4 regions of the Leclercia adecarboxylata genome follow, and region 1 is predicted to be linked to each of the others. Evidence: predicted binding sites of a transcription regulator. Region 1 holds the regulator's gene; each other region holds the start of a gene.

Region 1 (5,643 bases):
TTGCGCCGTCGCTGCTGGTGGAAAGCGCGGATATCGACGAAGGGATGAACCGCTTTGCGAACGCGGTGAAGCGGGTGGTTCAGGCGTAGTTGTGTTGCCCGGCGGCGCTGCGCTTGCACGGGCCTACGGATTTGTAGGCCGGGTAAGCGCAGCGCCACCCGGCAATTAATACGGCGTGCGTTTCAGCCGCCGGATCAACCAGATACCGTGATGCGGGCGCTGGCGCCACGCCACCGACGAAATGGTGTGCATGGTGTTCAGATGCCCCAGAATACGCTGCAGATGCTGTTCCAGCGTGCTCATGGGGCCGTGCGTCAGGGTCTCTGGCGCTTCCAGAATATTACTGTCTCCGCTCTCCCCCGGCGCGTCATACTCCAGACGCTGCTGACAGCGCTGAAGCGCAATTTCACACGACTGCAAATACCGCTGCGCCAGATCGGGCGTCAGCATCGTATGTTCCCGCGCCAGCGTCGTCATCGCATTGATATGTTCGACGATAAACTGGCTGTGCGTCACCCACAGCCGCATATCCGCCAGATAGGCTGAATTGAAGCCCGGCTCCTGCATCGCCTGATTCAGGGAGTTGAACAGCGCGTTGTGCGCCTGGTTAACCTTCATGCGCTGCCACGCCAGCGGTGTGGGTTGCGGATCGTCGCTGAGGATCAGGCGGATGGCCTCCTGATCGGCCTCCAGCGCGTCGTGGGCGTTCTGGCGCAGCAGCCCGCTTTGCCATTGCGGCCACAGCCATACCATCCCGCCGAAAGCGATTAAACAGCCAATCAGGGTGTCGGCCAGTCGGGCGATAATAAACTGCTCCCCGTTCAGCGTGATCAGCTGAAGGGTGTACACGGCGGTCACCGTGAAGCCCACCGTCGCCCAGCCGTAGTTCTTACGAATGAACAGATAACTTACCAGGGTGACCATCAGCATCCCCGTCAGGGTGTAGCCTTCCGGAACGTGGAAGTGCAGGGTAACGCCGGCAATAACCAGCCCCGCCAGGGTACCGGCCGCCCGGTGGAGAATGCGTACCCGCGTGGCGCTGTAGCCGTTTTGCGTCACCAGCAGGACGGTCATTAAGATCCAGTAAGGCTTAGGCAGATGCAGCGCCACGCCCATCAGGCTGGCGATACTCAGCATCACGCTGATGCGGGCCGCATTGCGCAGGGCGGCAGATTTAAGCGACAGATAGCTTCTCAGGGCGGGGATCAGCGGCAGGCGCTTCTGCTTGTCCGCCATCAGATCGCGCGGATAGAGCGGACGCTGGGTGCGGAGCACGCGGGCAATCCGGCTGAAGTGCCATGCGCAGAACTGACCCACCGGGTTATCCGGGTGCTGGCGGGCGATTTTTTCCAGCGCGCCAAGCTGCTTGTCCATGTTGAAGCGGGTGGGATAGCGATGATAGAGAATGTCATCCGCCAGCACGCGCAGACGGGCGGCGACGGTCAGGGCGTTCCAGCGGATCACCGCTTCGGCGTGGCTGCGCTCCACCAGCGTTTGCACCTCCTTCGGATGATGCAGGCTGACGGAGATGTGCTCCTGCAGATCCAGACCCACCTGGAAGGTACGCAGCAGCCGCTTGTATTCATGATTTTTGTTCGCGGCAAGCATGTGCAACTGCTGATAACACTGGCTAATCAGGTCGACCACCTTCTGCTGGCGGGCCAGCAGCGGCGGTAACGATTTTTCAGGGTCGGTATGCTGGGTCAGCAGGGTGTATTTGGCTTCGCAGTAATCGGCCAGTTGGCGGTAGAGCACGCTCAGGGATTCACGCAACGGCTGCTCGCGCCACATCCAGAACCAGAACCAGTTGAACAGCCCGTACCACAGGGTGCCCAGCGCGTAGATGAGCAGCGGCGCCCAGATCGGCATATTTCCCGCCAGGCTCAGGGTAAAGATGGCGGCAATCAGCGAGGCGGGCAGCAGGCGGGCATGCAGGGCGCTGATCTCTGCCGTGACCCCTAACGTCATCGCCAGCACCGTCAGAATGAGGGGCAACGGTATATCGCGCGCCAGCAACAGCTGCACGGCCAGGCTACAGCCGGCAAACAGCGAGCCGCCAATAATCAGGCGTTTAAAAAAGCGTTTATGGGGCGTGTCGAGGCCAGCAATGTTGCAGCAGGCGGGGACGAGGGAGAACAGCAGACCGTATTGCAGATAACCGAGAACTAAACCCACAGCCACAGGGAGACACAACACCAGGGTTTGCCGCAGTGCGTAGTTAACTTCCGGGTGATAGATGAGCCTGCGCCACATGGGTGAGAGAGACAAAAACGGCGTGTCATCGTGCGATGCCACGCCGTCTGAGTGGAATTAACGTGTTCCGTAAACCACGATGGTTTTACCGTGGGCGGAAATCAGGTTCTGATCTTCCAGCATTTTCAGAATACGGCCCACCGTCTCACGAGAACATCCGACGATCTGACCAATTTCCTGACGGGTGATTTTAATTTGCATACCGTCCGGGTGGGTCATGGCGTCTGGCTGTTTCGCCAGGTTCAGCAGAGTCTGAGCGATACGGCCCGTCACGTCCAGGAAGGCGAGGTTGCCCACTTTCTCGGAAGTGACCTGCAGACGGCGAGCCATCTGCGAAGAGAGGCGCATCAGGATATCCGGGTTAACCTGGATCAGCTGGCGGAATTTCTTATAAGAGATCTCAGCCACTTCACACGCGGTTTTCGCACGGACCCAGGCGCTACGCTCCTGACCTTCTTCAAACAGGCCCAGTTCACCGATAAAGTCTCCCTGATTCAGGTAAGAGAGGATCATCTCTTTGCCTTCTTCATCTTTGATCAGCACTGCTACTGAGCCTTTGACGATGTAATACAACGTTTCCGCTTTTTCACCCTGGTGAATCAGCGTGCTCTTCGATGGGTACTTATGAATATGGCAATGAGACAAGAACCATTCGAGAGTCGGGTCTGTTTGCGGTTTGCCAAGCACCATGCGCTGTTATCCTCTGTTATAAGCTGTCTCCAGAGTCTGGCTGTGTACCTGTACTCTGGGGGTTGCAATCGAATTCTTCCCCCTGCCTGGGGAGCGGCTGTCACAATAATTAGCAGCCTGTAATGTGTGATGTCCTCTGCATACATGTGTAACGTCAATGTATTACTGTAGCATCTCGACTGTTTTAGCATAGGTTTTGCCGCGTGTCTCCTGGTGTCTCGCTTCAGCTTGATGCAGGTCGACTTCCGTTGCCAGAATTGTTACTGGCGCGTAATCTGACAGGAAAAATGCAATCCTGGAGTTAATAAAAATGCAAGCACGTGTGAAATGGGTTGAAGGGTTAACCTTTCTCGGTGAGTCTGCCTCGGGCCACCAGATACTGATGGATGGCAACTCCGGTGACAAAGCGCCAAGTCCGATGGAAGTGGTTCTGATGGCGGCGGGTGGATGCAGCGCAATCGACGTGGTATCGATTCTGCAAAAAGGCCGTCACGACGTGACTGACTGCGAAGTAAAGCTGACCTCAGAACGCCGGGATGAAGCGCCGCGCCTGTTTACCCATATCAATCTTCACTTCGTGGTGACCGGCAAAGAGCTGAAAGACGCTGCGGTCTCCCGCGCGGTGGATCTCTCTGCGGAGAAGTACTGCTCCGTGGCGCTGATGCTGGAAAAAGCGGTCAAAATTACCCATTCGTATGAAGTGATCGAGGCATAAGCTTGTGGGGCATCGTGCGGTCTGATGCCCTCACCCCGACCCTCTCCCACAGGGAGAGGGAGAACAGATTAAGCGATCTTCTTGCCTTCCATCAGCCGCTGCACCAGCGGCGTCATGATTAACTCCATCGCCAGCCCCATCTTGCCGCCCGGCACCACCAGCGTATTCATGTGCGAAATAAACGAGCCCTGCAGCATCGCCAGCAGCCAGGGGTAATCGATCTCGTCCAGATTGCGGAAATGGATCACCACAAAGCTCTCGTCCAGCGAAGGGATGGCTTTTGCCGCAAACGGGTTCGAGGTGTCCACGGTCGGGACGCGCTGAAAGTTAATATGGGTGCGGGAAAACTGCGGCGTGAGGAAGTTAATGTAATCCTCCATGGAGCGAACCACGGAATCCATCACCGCTTCACGGGAGTGGCCGCGCTCGCTGGTATCCCGCGTCAGCTTCTGGATCCACTCCAGGTTAACGATAGGCACCACGCCCACCAGCAGATCGACATGGCGCGCCACGTCGTGTTGCGGCGTGACGACCCCGCCGTGCAGACCTTCATAAAACAGCACGTCGGTGGGTTCCGGCAGCGGCTGCCAGGGAGTAAAGGTACCCGGCACCTGGTTCCACGGCACCGCTTCGTCATAGGTATGCAGGTATTTGCGCGACTGGCCGGTCCCGCTGCGTCCGTATTCCGCGAAGGTCTGCTCCAGCATGCCAAAGTCGTTGGCATCGGGGCCAAAGTAGCTGATATGTTTGCCGAGATCGCGCGCTTTGCGGATTGCCATATCCATCTCAGGACGGGTGTAGCGGTGAAAGCTGTCGCCCTCTACCTCTGCAGCACGCAGATGCAGTTGCGAGAAGATCTTACGGAAGGCGAGGCTGGTGGTGGTGGTGCCTGCACCACTCGACCCTGTAACGGCAATAACCGGATGTCTGGCGGACATAGCAACTCCCTGAGTGGAAAGAGTGTGCGATCAGTCGCGAAACTGACCACGGGGCATGATATTCACCGTCTCGTGCAGTTCGGACCACACCAGAACGGCCTCACCGCTTTTAAGCTGCTGTTTAACATCGGCGACTTTCATTTCAAGCGTGCGTTCATGTTCACCATAATCTGTGCCCTCACGCAATACAAAGCTTTCAATCAGATTATCCAGCGTTTCGGGAGCCAGATCCTGCCAGGGAATGATCATGTTTACTTTTCCAGATATGTGGTCAGCCAGTCCGGGATACGTGTCTCCAGCCACATCTGCGGTCGACGCAGCGTGCCGCCGATAAAGCCCACGTGTCCGCCATGTTCGGTTAGTTGATACTGCACGTTGGCCGGTAAATGGTCCGGCGCCGGGATCGAGTGATGATCCATAAAGGGATCGTCTTTCGCATGAATAATCAGCGTAGGCCGGGTGATTTGATTCAGCAACGGCATGGCGCTGCACTGGCGATAGTAGTCTATAGCATCGGCAAAACCGTGGATTTTCGCGGTGATCAGATCGTCAAATTCGCGCAGGCGACGCACCCGTTTCAACTGCTGAAGGCTGACAGGCAACGTGTCCGGGTAGGCCTTGAGCTTACGGGCGGCGTTGGCTTTCAGTAAGTTCAGCAGATAGCGCTGATAAACGCGGGAAAACCCCTTCTCCATATGATAGCTACACTGCTCAAGCATGAACGGCGCAGAGACAATGACCGCCGCGTCGAGCGGGACGTTATCACCCTCTTTTGCCAGCAGGCAGGCGAGCATATTGCCGCCCAGTGAATAGCCTACCGCCGCGGTGGGTGCCGGGCCGTGGGTCTGCACCAGCCAGTTCAGGAACCAGCGACCATCTTCGATCTCGCCGGAGTGGTAGATCCGTTTTTGCCGGTTCGGTTCGCCGCTGCAGCCGCGAAAATGCATCACCACGCCAAGCCAGCCGCGCTCTTTCGCGGCATGGATCAAACCGTGGGCATAAGGGCTGTGCAGGCTCCCCTCCAGACCATGAAACACCACCAGTCGC
Region 2 (5,643 bases), 190 kb from region 1:
GCCGTGCCCAGCCCGTCGGCACGCAGGGCCTGCATCATCTCCATCACCGCCGCGGTCAGAGGCAGCTGCGCACCCACGCCGTGAGACGTGTCCAGCGCGTTGGCCAGATCCTTGATGTGCAGATCGATACGGAAGCCCGGCTTGAAGTTACGATCCATCACCATTGGCGCTTTGGCATCCAGTACGGTGCTGCCCGCCAGGCCGCCGCGAATGGCCTGATAAACCAGATCCGGGTTCACGCCCGCTTTGGTCGCCAGGGTCAGCGCTTCGGACATCGCCGCAATGTTCAGGGCCACAATCACCTGGTTTGCCAGCTTGGTTACGTTACCCGCGCCAATCTCACCGGTATGCACCACAGAACCGGCCATCGCTTTCAGCAGGTCGTAGTACTTGTCGAAAATCGCCTTATCGCCGCCCACCATCACCGAGAGGGTACCGTCGATGGCTTTCGGCTCGCCGCCGCTCACCGGCGCATCCAGCATGTCGATGCCCTTCGCTTTCAACGCTTCGCTGATTTCACGGCTGGCCAGCGGTGCGATGGAGCTCATGTCGATCACCATGGTGCCCGGTTTGGCTCCTTCAATGATGCCGCCTTCACCCAGCGCCACCTCTTTTACGTGCGGGGAGTTTGGCAGCATGGTGATGATCACATCGCACTGCTCGGCAATGGCTTTTGCCGTGGCGGCGGTTTCTGCGCCTGCGGCAATCACGTCGGCAATGGCTTGCGGGTTACGGTCTGCAACCACCAGTGAGTAACCTGCTTTGATGAGGTTTTTACTCATTGGTTTACCCATGATACCCAGGCCAATAAAACCAACTTTCAGTGTCATATTTGCGTCTCTCTTTATTCAGTGGTGGTGGTTATTTCTTGAAGGAATCAGCTAACTTCTGGGTGGCGGAGCGGAACACGCCAAGGTCGCTGCCAACGGCAACAAAGGTCGCGCCCCATTCCAGGTAACGGCGGGCATCGGCCTCAACCGGCGCCAGAATGCCGGACGGCTTACCGTGCGCTTTGGCGCGGGCAAAGATGTGCTGAATGGCGCGCTGCACTTCCGGATGATTAGCGTTACCCAGGTGGCCAAAGGCCGCCGCCAGATCGCTTGGGCCGACGAAGATGCCGTCTACGCCGTCAGTGGCGGCAATGGCATCAACGTTATCCACGCCCTGCTGGCTCTCAATCTGTACCAGGATGGTGATGTTCTTGTTCGACTGGGCCAGGTAGTCCGGCACGGTGCCAAACATATTGGCGCGATGGGAGACCGACACGCCGCGAATACCCTCCGGCGGATAGCGGGTAGAGGCCACCGCCTGCACCGCCTCTTCGACGTTCTCCACAAACGGGATCAGGAAGTTGTAGAAACCAATATCCAGCAGGCGCTTGATAATCACCGGCTCGTTGGTCGGGACGCGCACAACCGGCGCGCTGTGGCTGCCTTTCAGCGCCATCAGCTGCGGGATAAACGTGGTGACGTCGTTCGGCGCATGTTCACCGTCCAGCACCAGCCAGTCAAAACCAGCCAGCCCCAGCACTTCGGTGCTGATTGGGCTTGCCAGCGCGGACCAGCAGCCGATCTGAATCTGATGCGCCGCGAGGGCCGCTTTAAATTTGTTCGGGAAAATATCGTTACTCATCGCTTATACCTTTGCTTATTTCTGCAATTCCATACGTTTGATGTCACCCACTACGAACAGGTAGCAGAACATCGCCATCAGCGCCGAACACCCGACAAACACCAGGGCCGCGTTGAACGAATGCAGTTCACTGACCAGATAGCCAATCACCAGCGGAGTGACGATTGACGCTACGTTGCCAAAGACGTTAAACACACCACCGCACAGGCCGACAATCTCTTTTGGCGCGGTATCGGAAATAACCGGCCAGCCCAGAGCGCCAAACCCTTTACCGAAGAAGGCCAGCGCCATCAGCCCTACCACCAGCGCGGTGTTGTTGGTGTAGTTGCACAGAATGATTGAGGAGGCCAGCAGCATACCCAGCACAATCGGCAGCTTACGCGCCAGGGTAATCGACTTCCCTTTCTTAATCAGGTGATCCGAGAAGACGCCGCCCAGTACGCCACCGGCAAAACCGCACAGCGCCGGGATGGAGGCCACCAGACCCACCTTCAGAATCGACATCCCCTTCTCCTGCACCAGGTAAATCGGGAACCAGGTGAGGAAGAACCAGGTGATGGTGTTGATAAAGTATTGCCCGAAAAACACGCCCAGCATCATGCGGTTGGACAATAGCTGTTTGATGTAATGCAGCTTCGGACCGCTGGCCGCTTTGTCGCCCGGCTTTTTGTGATCCATGTCGACCACCGCGCCGCCGTCCTTGATGAACTTCAGCTCCTCAGCGCTCATGCGTGGGTGGTCGGTTGGGTTGTGAATCAGCTTCACCCACAGGCCGGTCAGCACAAAGCCAATCACGCCCATCACGGTAAAGACATGTTCCCAGCCCCAGGCGAAGGTCAGCCAGCCGAGCAGTGGGGAGAACAGCGCCAGCGAGAAATACTGGGCGGAGTTAAAAATCGCCGATGCGGTACCGCGCTCTTTGGTCGGGAACCAGGCCGCCACGATGCGGGCGTTAGCCGGGAAGGACGGTGCCTCGGAGAAGCCGAGCATAAAGCGCATAAAGAACATTGAAACGCCTGCCCACGCCAGCGGGAAGAGATCCACAAAGCCCTGCAGGAAGGTGAACAGCGACCAGAAGAACAGGCTGTAGGTATAAACCTTTTTCGAACCGAACTTATCCAGCAGCCAGCCGCCGGGGATCTGCATCAGCAGGTAGGCCCAGCCGAAGGCGGAGAAGATGTAGCCCATCGACACGGCGCTTAACTGCAGCTCTTTGGCGACTTCCGTTCCGGCAATAGAGAGCGTGGCGCGGTCAGCGTAATTGACTGCGGTAACAATAAAGATAATGAGCAATATTAAATAACGGGTAGGGGCACCCTTTTTTGTTTCAACGGTAGTATCCAGCAACATATTTATTTCCTCTGGTACATCAATGAAAGTGTTTTTATTATTTTTAGAGCGAGGCATTCCTGATTATTTTGCTAATAACAGGTAATCGCGGTTAATTAACCGAATCCATGAAAGCGTTAATGAGTATAATCAAGCGCCCTGCACCGCGCATTGTGGCAACGCTCAATTATCGACGGCGTGATGAATATTATTTTGAGCATATGCACAAACCCCTGGGCGCTGATGCACAGATTTCACCATTGCCCCCCTTATGCGCAGGCGAAGGTCAAAAATGAGTGATCGAGATCACATTATTAATCCCCAGCGCCTGACATTCTTTATTCCACTGAGCAGAGTCTTTATTTCCTATAACAAGAAAATAGACGTACTCTTTTACCCATTAATTATCCCCCATTCGCTGGAGAATACTGGACAATGGCCGACATTGAAATTCGACAAACGTCGCCGACCGCGTTTTATATTAAGGTGCACGACACCGATAACGTGGCGATTATTGTTAACGATCAGGGGTTAAAAGCCGGAACGCGTTTCCCGGACGGGCTTGAACTGATCGAGCATATTCCGCAGGGCCATAAAGTGGCGCTGGTCGATATCCCGGCGCAGGGCGAAATCGTGCGTTACGGCGAAGTCATCGGCTATGCCGTGCGGGCGATCCCGCAGGGCAGCTGGATTGATGAATCGCTGGTCGCCCTGCCGGAAGCCCCGCCGCTGAACACCCTGCCGCTGGCAACCCGCGTACCGGAGCCAATGCCAGCCCTGGAAGGCTACACCTTTGAAGGCTATCGCAATGCGGACGGCAGCGTGGGCACCAAAAACCTGCTTGGCATCAGCACCAGCGTGCACTGCGTGGCGGGGGTGGTCGATTTCGTGGTGAAGATCATCGAGCGCGATCTGCTGCCAAAATACCCGAACGTCGACGGCGTGGTGGGTCTGAATCACCTTTACGGCTGCGGCGTGGCGATCAACGCCCCGGCGGCCATCGTGCCGATCCGTACCGTCCACAATATCGCCCTGAACCCGAACTTTGGCGGTGAAGTGATGGTGGTCGGCCTCGGCTGTGAAAAACTGGTGCCTGAGAAACTGCTGCAGGGGACCGAAGATACCCAGGCCATTCCTGTCGACAGCGCCAGCATCGTGCGTCTGCAGGACGAGCAGCACGTCGGCTTCCGCTCCATGGTGGATGACATTCTGCAGGTCGCGGAGCGCCATCTGACAAAACTCAATCAGCGCAAGCGTGAAACCTGCCCGGCTTCTGAGCTGGTGGTAGGCATGCAGTGCGGGGGCAGCGACGCCTTCTCCGGCGTGACCGCTAACCCGGCCGTGGGCTATGCCTCGGACCTGCTGGTGCGCTGTGGCGCCACGGTGATGTTCTCCGAAGTGACCGAGGTGCGCGATGCGATCCACCTCCTGACGCCACGCGCCATCAACGAAGAGGTGGGCAAACGCCTGCTGGAAGAGATGGCCTGGTACGATAACTATCTCGATATGGGTAAAACCGACCGCAGCGCCAACCCCTCTCCGGGCAACAAGAAAGGCGGCCTGGCGAACGTGGTGGAAAAAGCGCTGGGCTCTATCGCCAAATCGGGCCAGAGCGCCATCGTTGAGGTGCTCTCTCCGGGCCAGCGTCCAACCAAACGCGGCCTGATCTACGCCGCCACGCCTGCCAGCGATTTCGTCTGCGGCACCCAGCAGGTGGCCTCCGGGATCACCGTTCAGGTGTTCACCACCGGGCGCGGCACGCCGTACGGCCTGATGGCGGTTCCGGTGATCAAAATGGCAACCCGCACCGAGCTGGCTAATCGCTGGTTCGATCTGATGGATATTAACGCGGGCACCATCGCCACCGGGGAAGAGAGCATTGAGGACGTGGGCTGGAAGCTGTTCCACTTCATCCTCGACGTGGCGAGTGGACGTAAGAAGACGTTCTCCGATCAATGGGGATTACATAACCAGCTGGCGGTATTCAACCCGGCACCGGTGACCTGAGTTTTGCAGTAAACCTCACTTTAGCATGGCTTCGGCCATGCTTTTTTTTTGCCTTTCGTTCTTTCGCAACCTTCCTTTCACTTTCGCTTCTTTCGTTTTTACGATATCAATCACAAAAAAGCATTCCGAAACACTATATCTTCTTTCGAAGAAAACAAACGAAAGGTTTCGGAGGAAGGATGTACATCATTTCGACCAAAGCGATGCTCACCAAAGCCCAGCGGGAAGGTTATGCGGTGCCGGCTTTCAATATTCATAACCTCGAAACGCTGCAGGTGGTTGTCGAGACAGCGGCCGAGATGCGCTCGCCGCTGATCGTCGCCGGTACGCCCGGCACCTTCAGCTACGCCGGGATCGGCAACATCGTAGCCATCGCTGACGCGCTGGCAAAAACCTGGAACCAGCCGCTGGCGATCCACCTCGATCATCACGAAACGCTCGATGATATTGCACAGAAAGTGCAGGCCGGTGTGCGCTCGGCGATGATCGACGGCTCGCACCTGCCCTTTGCCGACAACGTGGCGCTGGTGAAGGAGGTCACCGACTACTGCCATCGCTATGACATCAGCGTGGAGGCGGAACTGGGCCGCCTCGGCGGGCAGGAAGATGACCTGGTGGTCGACAGCAAAGACGCCCTCTATACCCATCCGCAGCAGGCCCGCGAGTTCGTGGCGC
Region 3 (5,643 bases), 2.1 Mb from region 1:
AGTCGCGCACAAACTCGGCCTGCAGGATTGCTTCCCCGCCGGATGCGGTCACGCCGCCGCCGGAGGCGTTCATGAAGTGGCGATAGGTCACCACCTCTTTCATTAATTCTTCAACGGTGACTTCTTTGCCGCCGTGGGTATCCCATGTATCACGGTTATGGCAATACATGCAGCGCATCAGGCAGCCCTGGAAGAAGGTAATAAAGCGGATGCCCGGGCCATCGACGGTGCCACAGGACTCAAAGGAGTGAATGCGACCAATAGTTGACATTGCGGTGATATCTCCAGGTTCGGCCCGTCCAGGGCCTGTTTATGTGCACAGCTCAGGCGGCTGTGTCGAGTCTGTTTTGGCTGTTATCCATTCATTATAGATAGCGGGCAAAAGAGACTGCGGAGCGGGAGGTGTTAAAAAGGCCCCACTTGCGTGGAGCCTTTATTGTACGCCTTTTACCGCGCGATTTCAGTCAAATCCACTTACATGGACTGAGTGAAAGTACGGGTAATAACGTCTTTCTGCTGCTCTTTAGTCAGTGAGTTGAAACGCACTGCGTAGCCAGATACACGGATGGTCAGCTGAGGATATTTCTCAGGGTGTTCCATCGCGTCGAGCAGCATTTCACGGTTCATGACGTTCACGTTCAGGTGCTGACCACCTTCGATGGACGCTTCGTGATGGAAGTAACCGTCCATCAGACCCGCGAGGTTAGTTTTACGCACTTCGTCGTCTTTACCCAGCGCATTTGGCACGATAGAGAAGGTGTAAGAGATACCATCTTTAGCGTAAGCAAACGGCAGTTTTGCAACGGAGGTCAGAGAGGCAACAGCACCTTTCTGGTCACGGCCGTGCATTGGGTTAGCACCTGGTCCGAATGGCGCGCCAGCACGACGTCCGTCTGGGGTGTTACCGGTTTTCTTACCATACACAACGTTAGAGGTGATGGTCAGAACAGACTGAGTCGGGATAGCGTTACGGTAGGTATTCAGTTTCTGAATTTTCTTCATGAAACGTTCTACCAGGTCAACCGCCATGTCATCAACGCGAGCGTCGTTGTTACCAAACTGCGGATATTCGCCTTCGATTTCGAAGTCAATAGCCAGACCGTCTTCGTCACGAATCGGTTTAACTTTCGCATATTTGATAGCGGACAGTGAGTCAGCTGCCACGGACAGACCTGCGATACCACATGCCATGGTGCGAACCACGTCACGGTCGTGCAGCGCCATCAGAGAAGCTTCGTAGCTGTATTTGTCGTGCATGTAGTGGATGACGTTCAGCGCGGTGACGTACTGTTTAGCCAGCCAGTCCATGAAGTGATCCATACGATCCATGACTTCGTCATAGTTCAGCACGTCGCCTTTGATTGGCTCAGACTTAGGACCCACCTGCAATTTCAGTTTTTCATCAACGCCGCCGTTGATTGCGTACAGCATGGTTTTCGCCAGGTTTGCACGCGCACCGAAGAACTGCATTTGTTTACCAACGATCATTGGGCTTACGCAGCAAGCGATAGCGTAGTCATCGTTGTTAAAGTCAGGACGCATCAGGTCATCGTTCTCGTACTGCAGAGAAGAGGTGTCGATGGACACTTTAGCGGCATATTTTTTGAAGTTCAGTGGCAGTTTTTCAGACCACAGAACGGTGATGTTCGGCTCCGGAGACGGCCCCATGGTGTACAGGGTGTTCAGGAAACGGAAGCTGTTTTTGGTTACCAGGGTACGGCCATCAACGCCCATACCGGCGATGGATTCAGTTGCCCAGATTGGGTCACCAGAGAACAGTTCATCGTACTCAGGGGTACGCAGGAAGCGAACCATACGCAGTTTCATGACCAGGTGGTCAATCATTTCCTGAGCGTCTTGTTCAGTGATTTTGCCTGCTTTCAGGTCACGTTCGATGTATGCATCCAGGAAGGTGGATACGCGACCGAAGGACATTGCTGCGCCGTTCTGAGACTTAACAGCGGCCAGGTAGCCGAAGTAGGTCCACTGGATAGCTTCCTGAGCGTTGGTCGCAGGACCAGAGATATCGCAACCGTATTTCGCTGCCATCTCTTTGATCTGACCCAGCGCACGGTGCTGTTCAGCGATCTCTTCACGCAGACGGATAGTGGCTTCCAGGTTTACACCATTTTCCAGATCGGACTGCAGAGACAGGAACTGGGAGTATTTGTCTTTCAGCAGGAAGTCGATACCGTACAGCGCAACGCGACGGTAGTCACCGATGATACGGCCACGGCCATACGCATCTGGCAGACCGGTCAGAACGCCAGATTTACGGCAGTTCAGAATGTCTTTGGTATAAACATCGAATACACCCTGGTTATGGGTTTTGCGGTATTCGGTGAAGATTTTTTTCAGCATTGGGTCCAGCTCGCGATCGTACGCTTTGCATGAACCTTCAACCATTTTGATACCACCGAACGGAATAATCGCACGTTTCAGTGGCGCTTCAGTCTGCAGACCCACGATCTTCTCGAGGGACTTGTTGATATAGCCCGCGTCGTGTGAAGTGATGGTGGACGCGATGGAGGTGTCGAAATCAACAGGCGCGTGAGTGCGGTTTTCCTGCTTAACGCCTTCCATAACGCTGTCCCACAGGGCAGTGGTCGCGTCGGTAGCACCGGCCAGGAAGGATTCGTCACCTTCATATGGGGTGTAGTTCTTCTGGATGAAGTCACGAACGTTGACTTCATTCTGCCAATCACCTTTGGCAAAACCTTCCCATGCTGTGGCTAACTTTTCATTAAGTTCGGACATGTAACACCTACCTTCTTAAGTGGATTTTTTATTTACTGCCTGAGAAAACCATTAATGATGGTTATCGCCACGCAGGTAAATGACCCAGTATGTCAACCCAACCAGCAGACCACCGCCGATAATGTTCCCGATTGTGACTGGGATCAGGTTATCAGTAATGAAGTTCATAACGGTCAGGTGAGAGAAATTTTCCGGGCTTGAACCGATGGCGGTCCAGAACTCCGGGCTGGCAAAGTCACGGATTACGATACCGAAAGGGATCATAAACATGTTTGCAATGCTGTGCTCAAAGCCGCTGGCGACGAACATCGCGACAGGCAGAACCATGATCATGGCTTTATCCATCAGGCTGCGCCCGGAGTAGCTCATCCAGACCGCCAGGCAGACCATCAGGTTTGCGAGGATGCCAAGGGCAACGGCTTCAATAAATGTATGGTGGACTTTGTGGTCGGCGGTTTGCAGGACGTTTAGCCCCCACGCGCCGTTGGCGGTCATATATTCACCCGACAACCACATCAACAGAACAAAGAGCAGACAGCCAACCAGGTTACCAACGTACACGTTGAGCCAGTTTTTGGCCAGTTGACCCCAGGTGATCCTGCCGCTGGCTTTCGCCACGACGATAAGTACCGTCGAGGTAAAGAGATCGGCGCCGCAAATCACGCACAGAATCAGACCCAGTGAAAAACAGATGCCGCCAATCAGCTTAGAAATACCGAAAGGCATCGCGGCTGTACCGGTGGTCGCAGTAATATAGAAAACAAAGGCGATGGAGATGAACACCCCAGCGGTAATCGCCAGGAAGAACGTCGTCAGCGGTTGTTTCGTTGCTTTATAGACACCCGCTTCTTCGGCAACTTTCGCCATAGCAGCTGGGAGTAATAGATCAAAAGGGTTGTCAGCTTTCACACTAACTCTCTCTTTATTAAGTCGGCGACGAGATACTAACAAAGCATTATAGAAGAGAAATTGATGTAGATCATATCTCGCCTGGCTTATAGGCCCGCAAAGTGCGTGGTTTTACAGCAAATGCGGAGTAAGTGCTTGATTATCCAAATAAAAATAAATTTTAAAAGTTACAAAATGATTTGATTTTTTTCTCCTGACCCTGTTGATGACAGTTAATTAGAATGGAGTATTTCATATTAAAAGTAACAATAACCGTCAGGCCGCTATTATTATAGCTACCAATATTTAACTTAATTATTACAATTAAAAATTTATTACCGCACATAAAAAACGGGGCAATAAAATTGCCCCGTAATATAACGTAGGTGATTGTATTCGCCTACTGTTTGTAATGGTATGTAACCTTATTTAGCCCAGTATGCGCTTTTGGCCTTTTGCAATTTCTCATAGGCTTTCAGTAACGACTGGTGGGCAGGGAAGGCTTTCAGATCGCTGTCCACGGCCTGCAGGCCATAGAATGGCGCTTCACCGCTCAGGGCTGCGCTGGCGTTCTCTACCGCCTCGGCACCGTACATGCGGGTAAAGGCGTTCAGGTACTGCAGCGGCTGACGATCTTCTTCCTGCGCCAGCAACAGCAGGGTCTGCAGGCAACGGTAGTAGTTCGCACGCTCTGCGCTGAACACCGAGGCGTTGAACTCGATGGTCCACTCGGTCCAGATCAGCGCCTGTTCCAGGTCGCCGCCCGCCAGCGCCAGCATCGCTTTCAGTTCGCCGATACGCAGGGTGTACCAGCCATTGTCTTTGCCCGTCGCCAGACCCAGCAGCTCACGCACGCGGGTAAAGTCGTCGTGACCTTCGTCGTCCAGTTGGGTAATGAGGTTCAGATAGTCCTCTTTCTCCCATGCGCTCTCCGGCAACGCCAGCAGAGTTTCGCGCAGGTGCGCACCCATGCTGTTGTTCGCCAGCCACAGATCTTCCACCGGATAGATGTCGGACATGCCCGGCACCAGAATACGGCAGGCGTAAACGCCCAGGTGCTCGTAATCGGCGATATACACTTCCTGATTTTCAGCAGTGAAGATGGCCATCAGCGTGGCGAACTCTTCTTCTGTGCTGCCTGAGAAGCTCCAGTCAACAAACGGATAATCCGCGTCCTGCTTAAACATATCCCAGGAGATAGAGCCGCTGGAGTCGATAAAGTGCGTTTCCAGGTTGGCATGTTCCGCCACTTCTTCATCATCGAACGTCGGCGGTGTAAATACGTCGAGATCTTTCAGGCTGCGGCCCTGCAGAAGTTCGGTAACGGTACGCTCCAGCGCCACGCCGAAGTCCGGGTGAGCACCGAAGGAGGCGAAGCAGGTGCCGTTCGCCGGGTTGAACAGTACCACGCAGATGACCGGGTACTTACCGCCCAGGGAGCCGTCGTAAGCGAAGATCGGGAAGCCTTCTGCTTCCAGTTTGGCGATGGACTCCACTACCCCCGGGTAGCGGGCCAGCACGTCAGCCGGGATCTCCGGCAGGCTGATAGATTCGGCGATAATGCGGTTTTTAATGTGGCGCTCAAAGACCTCTGACAGACCCTGAACACGCGCTTCGTTGCGGGTGTTACCGGCTGACATGCCGTTGGAGACATACAGGTTGCCAACGATGTTCATCGGAATATAGACGGTTTGCTCGTCAGACTGACGGGTAAACGGCAGGGCGCAGATCCCGCGATCTTCATTACCTGACTGCAGATCGACCAGCATGCTGGCGGTCAATTGATTATCCAGATCGTAGAACGCACGCAGACGATCGTCGAGGATCCCCTCCGGCAGTTCATCGTCTTCGGTCAGCGGGAACCATTTCTCATTTGGGTAGTGAACAAACGGGCCATTAGCCACGGTTTCGCCCAGCCAGAAATCGGCAAAGAAGTAGTTAGTAGACAGACGTTCAAAATACTCACCCAGCGCAGAGGCCAGCGCCGCTTTTTTGGTC
Region 4 (5,643 bases), 570 kb from region 1:
ATGCAGCACCGTACCCGTCAGGTTCAGCACCTGCCGCAGCCCCTGGGCTTCATCCTGCGCCAGCCGTTTTTCGGTCTCCTGCGCCCAGTCGTCACACCAGGCCGGCAGGTGATTGTCGGCGCGGATCCCGGCGCGGGCTTCGTCCTGGAGCAGGCGCAAGGTCTCCACCGTTCGGCTGTGACCAAAGCGGGCAATAACGGGAGTAAGACGGGCATCGCGAAGCAGACGATCGGTCGCGGGGAGTTGGCTGTAGAGAGCGTGCTGAATAGTCATGAATGCGCCTGACGGTTAGGTATCTTCCCCCCTCCCGACGGGAGAGGGAGTCAATGTCAGGTGCGATTGTAGCGCGTCCGGCAGGGAAGTGTTAACGGGCTACGTCAAGCCTTTGGCGGTTCGGTACGGGCGAAACTTTCGCGCTGGAAGAGGGTTTCCGCCAGCTTAACCAGCAGCGGACGATCGACGCACCAGCCCGGCGAAACGCGGCGGAAATTGAGGTAGCCGATGGCGCAGGCGATAGCGATGGTCGCCAGATTGACGCTGTCGGTGGCAATTTTCCCCTCGCGGATCAGCTGTTCACAGTGGTCGAGACTGCGGACAATTTTTTCGCGCTGGCGCAGCAGCTCCGTTTCAGACTGCTGTGCCGCCGGACGGGCCTGTTCACGCACGGAAGCCAGCGCCGCATCCATAATCCCGTCCGCCAGCGCCTCAATTTGCCGGATAACGAGCGCCGCTTTGGGTTCACGGGGGATCATAGCCGGGGCGATATCCAGCAGTTCGATGTAGCTGGCAATGATCGGCGAGTCGAACCAGTGCTCACCCTCGTCGGTGACCAGGGCCGGGACTTTACCCAGGGGATTGTACTGCGCGACACCGCTTTCAGCCTGATAGGGCTGTTCATTAATAAATTCAAAAGTGATGCCTTTCTCCAGCAGGAGAATGGAGATTTTACGCACGAAGGGACTGGTATAACTGCCGATGAGTTTCATTGCCTGCTCCTTATCCGCCAACAAAAGGATAAGTATGGCCCAGGCATAGAAAAAAAGGCAGGGACGCGGATCGCATACCTGCCTTTTTGGGGATTAATGGTCGAGATAGAGGTAGTGCATCCAGCTGGTCATACGCAGCAGGACTTTACGCATCACGGAAACGTGGGCGAAGTGATCGGAATAGACCGCCACCTGGGCGTAAATGCCGTCAGGCAGGGCGTCCACGTCGGCGTTCGGATCCAGTTCGATGGTACCAATCACACCGTCGGTACCCGGCACCACCGTCAGCGCCTGCAGCACCCCCTGCGCTTGGTAGGAACCGCCGGGCACCACCGGCAGAATGCTGGTCAGCTTACCGGAGAAGACCTGGCCCGGCAGGGCATTAAATACCACTTCGGCTTCATCGCCTGGTTTCAGACGCAGTAACGAGTTCTGGCGGAACTGCGCCACAATCTGGCGTTTCTGCTCAGGGATAAAGACCATCACCGGACGCAGCGGCAGTGAAGCCGCGTAGGTACCTGGGCGAATCAGCACCTGGGTGATGTAGCCGTTGCTCGGCGCACGGATGACGGTCTGGTCCAGGTTGTATTGCGCTTCCGCTAACTGGGCGCGCAGGGAGGCAATCTGCGACTGCTCACCGTTAGACATGCTCTCTAACTGGCTCTGGATCTGAACCTGTTCCGCCACCGACGCTTTCACCATGGCGTCCTGCGCCAGGTAATTTTGCCGCGCGTTATCAATATCGCTTTCTGAGAAGGGATTCACCTTCGCCTGGCTGCCTTTTACATAACGCTGATAGTCTTTTAACAGACGATCGCGTTCGGCCGACACGCGGGTGGTATTCGATTGGGCTTCCGCCAGCTGAGCTTTCAGGACATCAATATTGTGTGTCGCCGTCACCAGGTCCGCCTGCAGGCGATCGACGCGGGCTTTATACCTGCCCGGATCGATTTTAAATAACACTTCGCCTTTTTTAATAAGCTGGTTATTTTTATCCGTGACTTCCGTAACAACTCCCGTTACCTGCGGCGTAATCGGAATAGAGATAACCGCTTTCTGCGCCGTGAACGTATACGGGTGGTTATAGTTCATTAATAAAATAAGCCCGGCCACGAGAAATACCCCGCCCAGGGTTGCAGTTGCCAGCGTCCACTGGTTTACCGGGATTCGGAATATTTTAAAGATGGCCCATGCAAACGCGACATAGGTCAATACGATCAACAGATCCATGATTAGTGCTCCGGCGTATTCTTATCAGCAGTGGGGGGCACTGCGGCCAGTTTTTGTTCCAGCTCGGCTACGCGCTTCGCCAGCGCATCAACGTCCGGGCTGCGGTCCGGCGGCGGTTGGATGTGGTTTTGCATACCCCAGCCGCGCTCTGGCTGATAGAGCGTTGCCCAAATCCACAGAAACGGCCAGATAGCATGGAGCGTAAACAGGCTAATCCACCCCGCCGTATGAATAGCATCAGCATGGGGATGATTGCGCTTTTTGGCCATGTTATACGGAATATCATGGATAGCGATGATCCCATAAAAAAGAACCACGAAGACAAAGATCAACACACCCAGCGCAAAATAGTTGAGAAACATATTTGCCTCACTAAATAAAACGTAAACTCATTAAATTAATAAAATGGTAAGCAGCCACATTAATTCATTGGTAAGAACAAGAGCTTAAACTCATTAATTTCAGAGCCGGGGAGTATGGTTTTTTCTTATATCTCCATGCAAGTTTAGAAGCGTGACAAAATATATCCTGAATAATAATAGACTTAAGTTTACAGTTGAGCTTAATCCAGCTTAGAACTTTTCGCCATACCACATTAAGGCTACGCTTTTTTAGCGATACGTGTTGCTGAGTTACAGCCTGGCGTCGATTGCAAGAGCAGATGTTGCCAGCGATCACATCCAGAGAAATCCGCATAAAAATATTTTGTGGAATTGATCACACTCCGGAAACAAACTCGCGACGACGAAATGTGATTTATTTCACATTTAATGACCTGAAGTGCCGCTTTTACGCGCATTGTATTTTTTTTACACGTCCGTTTTGTGATATTGATCACTTCATTTCTCACCACACCCCCTACATTTACGTGACTCAGATCACACAAATTTGGCCTGTCTGGACAGCTAAACAATTAAGTGCCAGATTTCACGCATCAGAACAGGGCAACCTCTGCCGCCGCATTAACAACAAACCTCGGGCTCAAGGCCTGCGTAAACAGAAGAAGGGGTGTTTTATGTCATCCGATTTTAAGATCAAAGTACAAAGCTTTGGTCGATTCCTCAGCAACATGGTGATGCCAAATATCGGCGCGTTTATCGCGTGGGGTATCATCACCGCGTTATTTATTCCGACAGGGTGGTTGCCTAACGAAACGCTGGCGAAACTTGTTGGCCCAATGATCACCTATCTGCTGCCGCTGCTCATCGGTTATACCGGTGGTCGTCTGGTAGGCGGTGACCGTGGCGGCGTGGTCGGTGCGATCACCACCATGGGTGTTATCGTCGGTGCGGATATGCCGATGTTCCTCGGCGCAATGATTGCCGGTCCTCTGGGCGGCTGGGCCATTAAGAAATTTGACGTCTGGGTTGATGGCAAGATCAAATCCGGCTTCGAAATGCTGGTGAACAACTTCTCTGCCGGCATCATCGGTATGATCCTGGCGATTCTGGCGTTCCTCGGCATTGGCCCGGCAGTTGAAGTGCTCTCCAAAATTCTGGCGGCGGGCGTTAACTTCATGGTTGCCCACGACATGCTGCCGCTGGCGTCCATCTTTGTTGAACCGGCGAAAATCCTGTTCCTGAACAACGCCATTAACCACGGTATCTTCTCACCGCTGGGTATTCAGCAGTCTCACGATCTCGGCAAGTCTATCTTCTTCCTGATCGAAGCTAACCCGGGTCCGGGTATGGGCGTCCTGCTGGCGTACATCTTCTTCGGTCGCGGTAGCGCTAAACAGTCTGCGGGCGGTGCGGCAATCATCCACTTCCTGGGCGGTATCCACGAAATTTACTTCCCGTACGTGCTGATGAACCCACGTCTGATCCTCGCCGTTATCCTCGGCGGTATGACTGGCGTGTTCACCCTGAGCGTGCTGGGTGGCGGCCTGGTTTCTCCGGCATCCCCGGGTTCTATCCTGGCGGTACTGGCGATGACCCCGAAAGGCGCTTACTTCGCTAACCTGGCGGCAATCTTCGCGGCCATGGCGGTCTCCTTCGTGGTCTCTGCAATCCTGCTGAAAACCAGCAAGGTGAAAGAAGAAGACGATATCGAAGCGGCAACCCGTCGTATGCAGGACATGAAATCCCAGTCTAAAGGTGTTGCTGCAACGCCGCTGGCGGCGGGCGATGTCTCTAACGACCTGAGCCACGTACGTAAAATCATCGTCGCCTGCGACGCCGGTATGGGTTCCAGCGCCATGGGTGCAGGCGTCCTGCGTAAGAAAGTGGCGGATGCGGGTCTGACCCAGATCTCCGTAACCAACAGCGCGATTAACAGCCTGCCGCCGGATGTTGACCTGGTCATCACCCACCGCGATCTGACCGAGCGTGCGATGCGTCAGGTACCGCAGGCGCAGCATATTTCTCTGACCAACTTCCTCGACAGCGGCCTGTACACCAGCCTGACCGAACGTCTGGTTGCGGCGCAGCGCCACGAAGATAACGAAGTGAAAGTGCGTACCAGCCTGCAGGACAGCTTCGACGAGAGCAACAGCCACCTGTTCAAGCTGGGTGCGGAGAACATCTTCCTTGGCCGTACCGCGAGTCATAAAGAAGAAGCGATTCGCTTCGCCGGTGAGCAGCTGGTGAAAGGCGGCTACGTTCAGCCAGAATATGTTGAAGCGATGCTGGAACGTGAAAAACTGACCCCGACCTACCTGGGCGAATCCATTGCGGTGCCGCACGGTACGGTTGAAGCGAAAGATCGCGTCCTGAAAACCGGCGTGGTGTTCTGTCAGTACCCGGCAGGCGTGCGCTTCGGTGAAGAAGAAGACGACATCGCCCGTCTGGTGATTGGTATCGCGGCCCGTAACAACGAGCACATCCAGGTGATTACCAGCCTGACCAATGCCCTGGACGACGAGACCGTTATCGAACGTCTTGCTAACACCTCCAGCGTCGAAGAAGTTCTGGCGCTGCTGAACAAGTAAGTTCTGTACCTCCCTCTCCCCGTTGGGGAGAGGGCTAGGGTGAGGGGAAATTAACGTGGTTCCTCACCCCAGCCCTCTCGGGTAAAAACATTGATGAAGGTTAATACTATGAAAGCATTACATTTTGGCGCAGGTAACATCGGTCGTGGCTTTATCGGCAAACTGCTGGCAGACGCGGGCATTACGCTGACATTCGCCGATGTAAATCAGACGGTACTTGATGCCCTGAATGCACGTCATAGCTATCAGGTGCATGTGGTAGGTGAAAACGAGCAGGTCGAAACCGTAAGCGGCGTGAACGCGGTTAGCAGCATTGGCGACGACGTTATCGATCTGATTGCCGGGGTTGACCTGGTCACCACCGCCGTCGGTCCGGTGGTTCTGGAGCGTATCGCGCCGGCGGTGGCGAAAGGTCTGGCAAAACGTAAAGCTCAGGGCAACGAGGCCCCGCTGAACATCATCGCCTGTGAAAACATGGTGCGCGGCACCACCCAACTG

What was found. The regulator CRP, encoded in region 1, controls carbon source genes, mostly activating them, when cyclic AMP is high. The targets are predictions, from matches to a motif close to ATGTGANNNNNNTCACAT.
Region 2: garD (galactarate dehydratase) is a predicted target of CRP. The motif match lies at 3,256-3,273, and genes of this name have one in related genera.
Region 3: focA (formate transporter FocA) is a predicted target of CRP. The motif match lies at 3,725-3,742, and genes of this name have one in related genera.
Region 4: FHN83_RS12415 (PTS mannitol transporter subunit IICBA) is a predicted target of CRP. The motif match lies at 2,966-2,983, and genes of this name have one in related genera.

What each region holds. Positions count from the first base shown of each region.
Region 1 covers NZ_CP040889.1:1,647,656-1,653,298, reverse strand. The annotation lists gene argD (bifunctional acetylornithine/succinyldiaminopimelate transaminase) at 1-89, shown strand, start outside; gene FHN83_RS09725 (YccS/YhfK family putative transporter) at 166-2,253, opposite strand; gene crp (cAMP-activated global transcriptional regulator CRP) at 2,311-2,943, opposite strand; gene FHN83_RS09715 (OsmC family protein) at 3,254-3,658, shown strand; gene FHN83_RS09710 (phosphoribulokinase) at 3,727-4,596, opposite strand; gene FHN83_RS09705 (YheU family protein) at 4,627-4,845, opposite strand; gene FHN83_RS09700 (hydrolase) at 4,848-5,643, opposite strand, start outside.
Region 2 covers NZ_CP040889.1:1,461,957-1,467,599, forward strand. The annotation lists gene garR (2-hydroxy-3-oxopropionate reductase) at 1-830, opposite strand, end outside; gene garL (2-dehydro-3-deoxyglucarate aldolase) at 862-1,632, opposite strand; gene garP (galactarate/glucarate/glycerate transporter GarP) at 1,648-2,982, opposite strand; gene garD (galactarate dehydratase) at 3,397-4,968, shown strand; gene FHN83_RS08700 (tagatose bisphosphate family class II aldolase) at 5,148-5,643, shown strand, end outside.
Region 3 covers NZ_CP040889.1:3,721,993-3,727,635, forward strand. The annotation lists gene pflA (pyruvate formate lyase 1-activating protein) at 1-271, opposite strand, end outside; gene pflB (formate C-acetyltransferase) at 475-2,757, opposite strand; gene focA (formate transporter FocA) at 2,809-3,666, opposite strand; gene ycaO (30S ribosomal protein S12 methylthiotransferase accessory factor YcaO) at 4,071-5,643, opposite strand, start outside.
Region 4 covers NZ_CP040889.1:2,213,830-2,219,472, reverse strand. The annotation lists gene selA (L-seryl-tRNA(Sec) selenium transferase) at 1-273, opposite strand, end outside; gene FHN83_RS12435 (glutathione S-transferase) at 378-986, opposite strand; gene FHN83_RS12430 (HlyD family secretion protein) at 1,080-2,216, opposite strand; gene FHN83_RS12425 (DUF3302 domain-containing protein) at 2,219-2,578, opposite strand; gene FHN83_RS12415 (PTS mannitol transporter subunit IICBA) at 3,232-5,145, shown strand; gene mtlD (mannitol-1-phosphate 5-dehydrogenase) at 5,254-5,643, shown strand, end outside.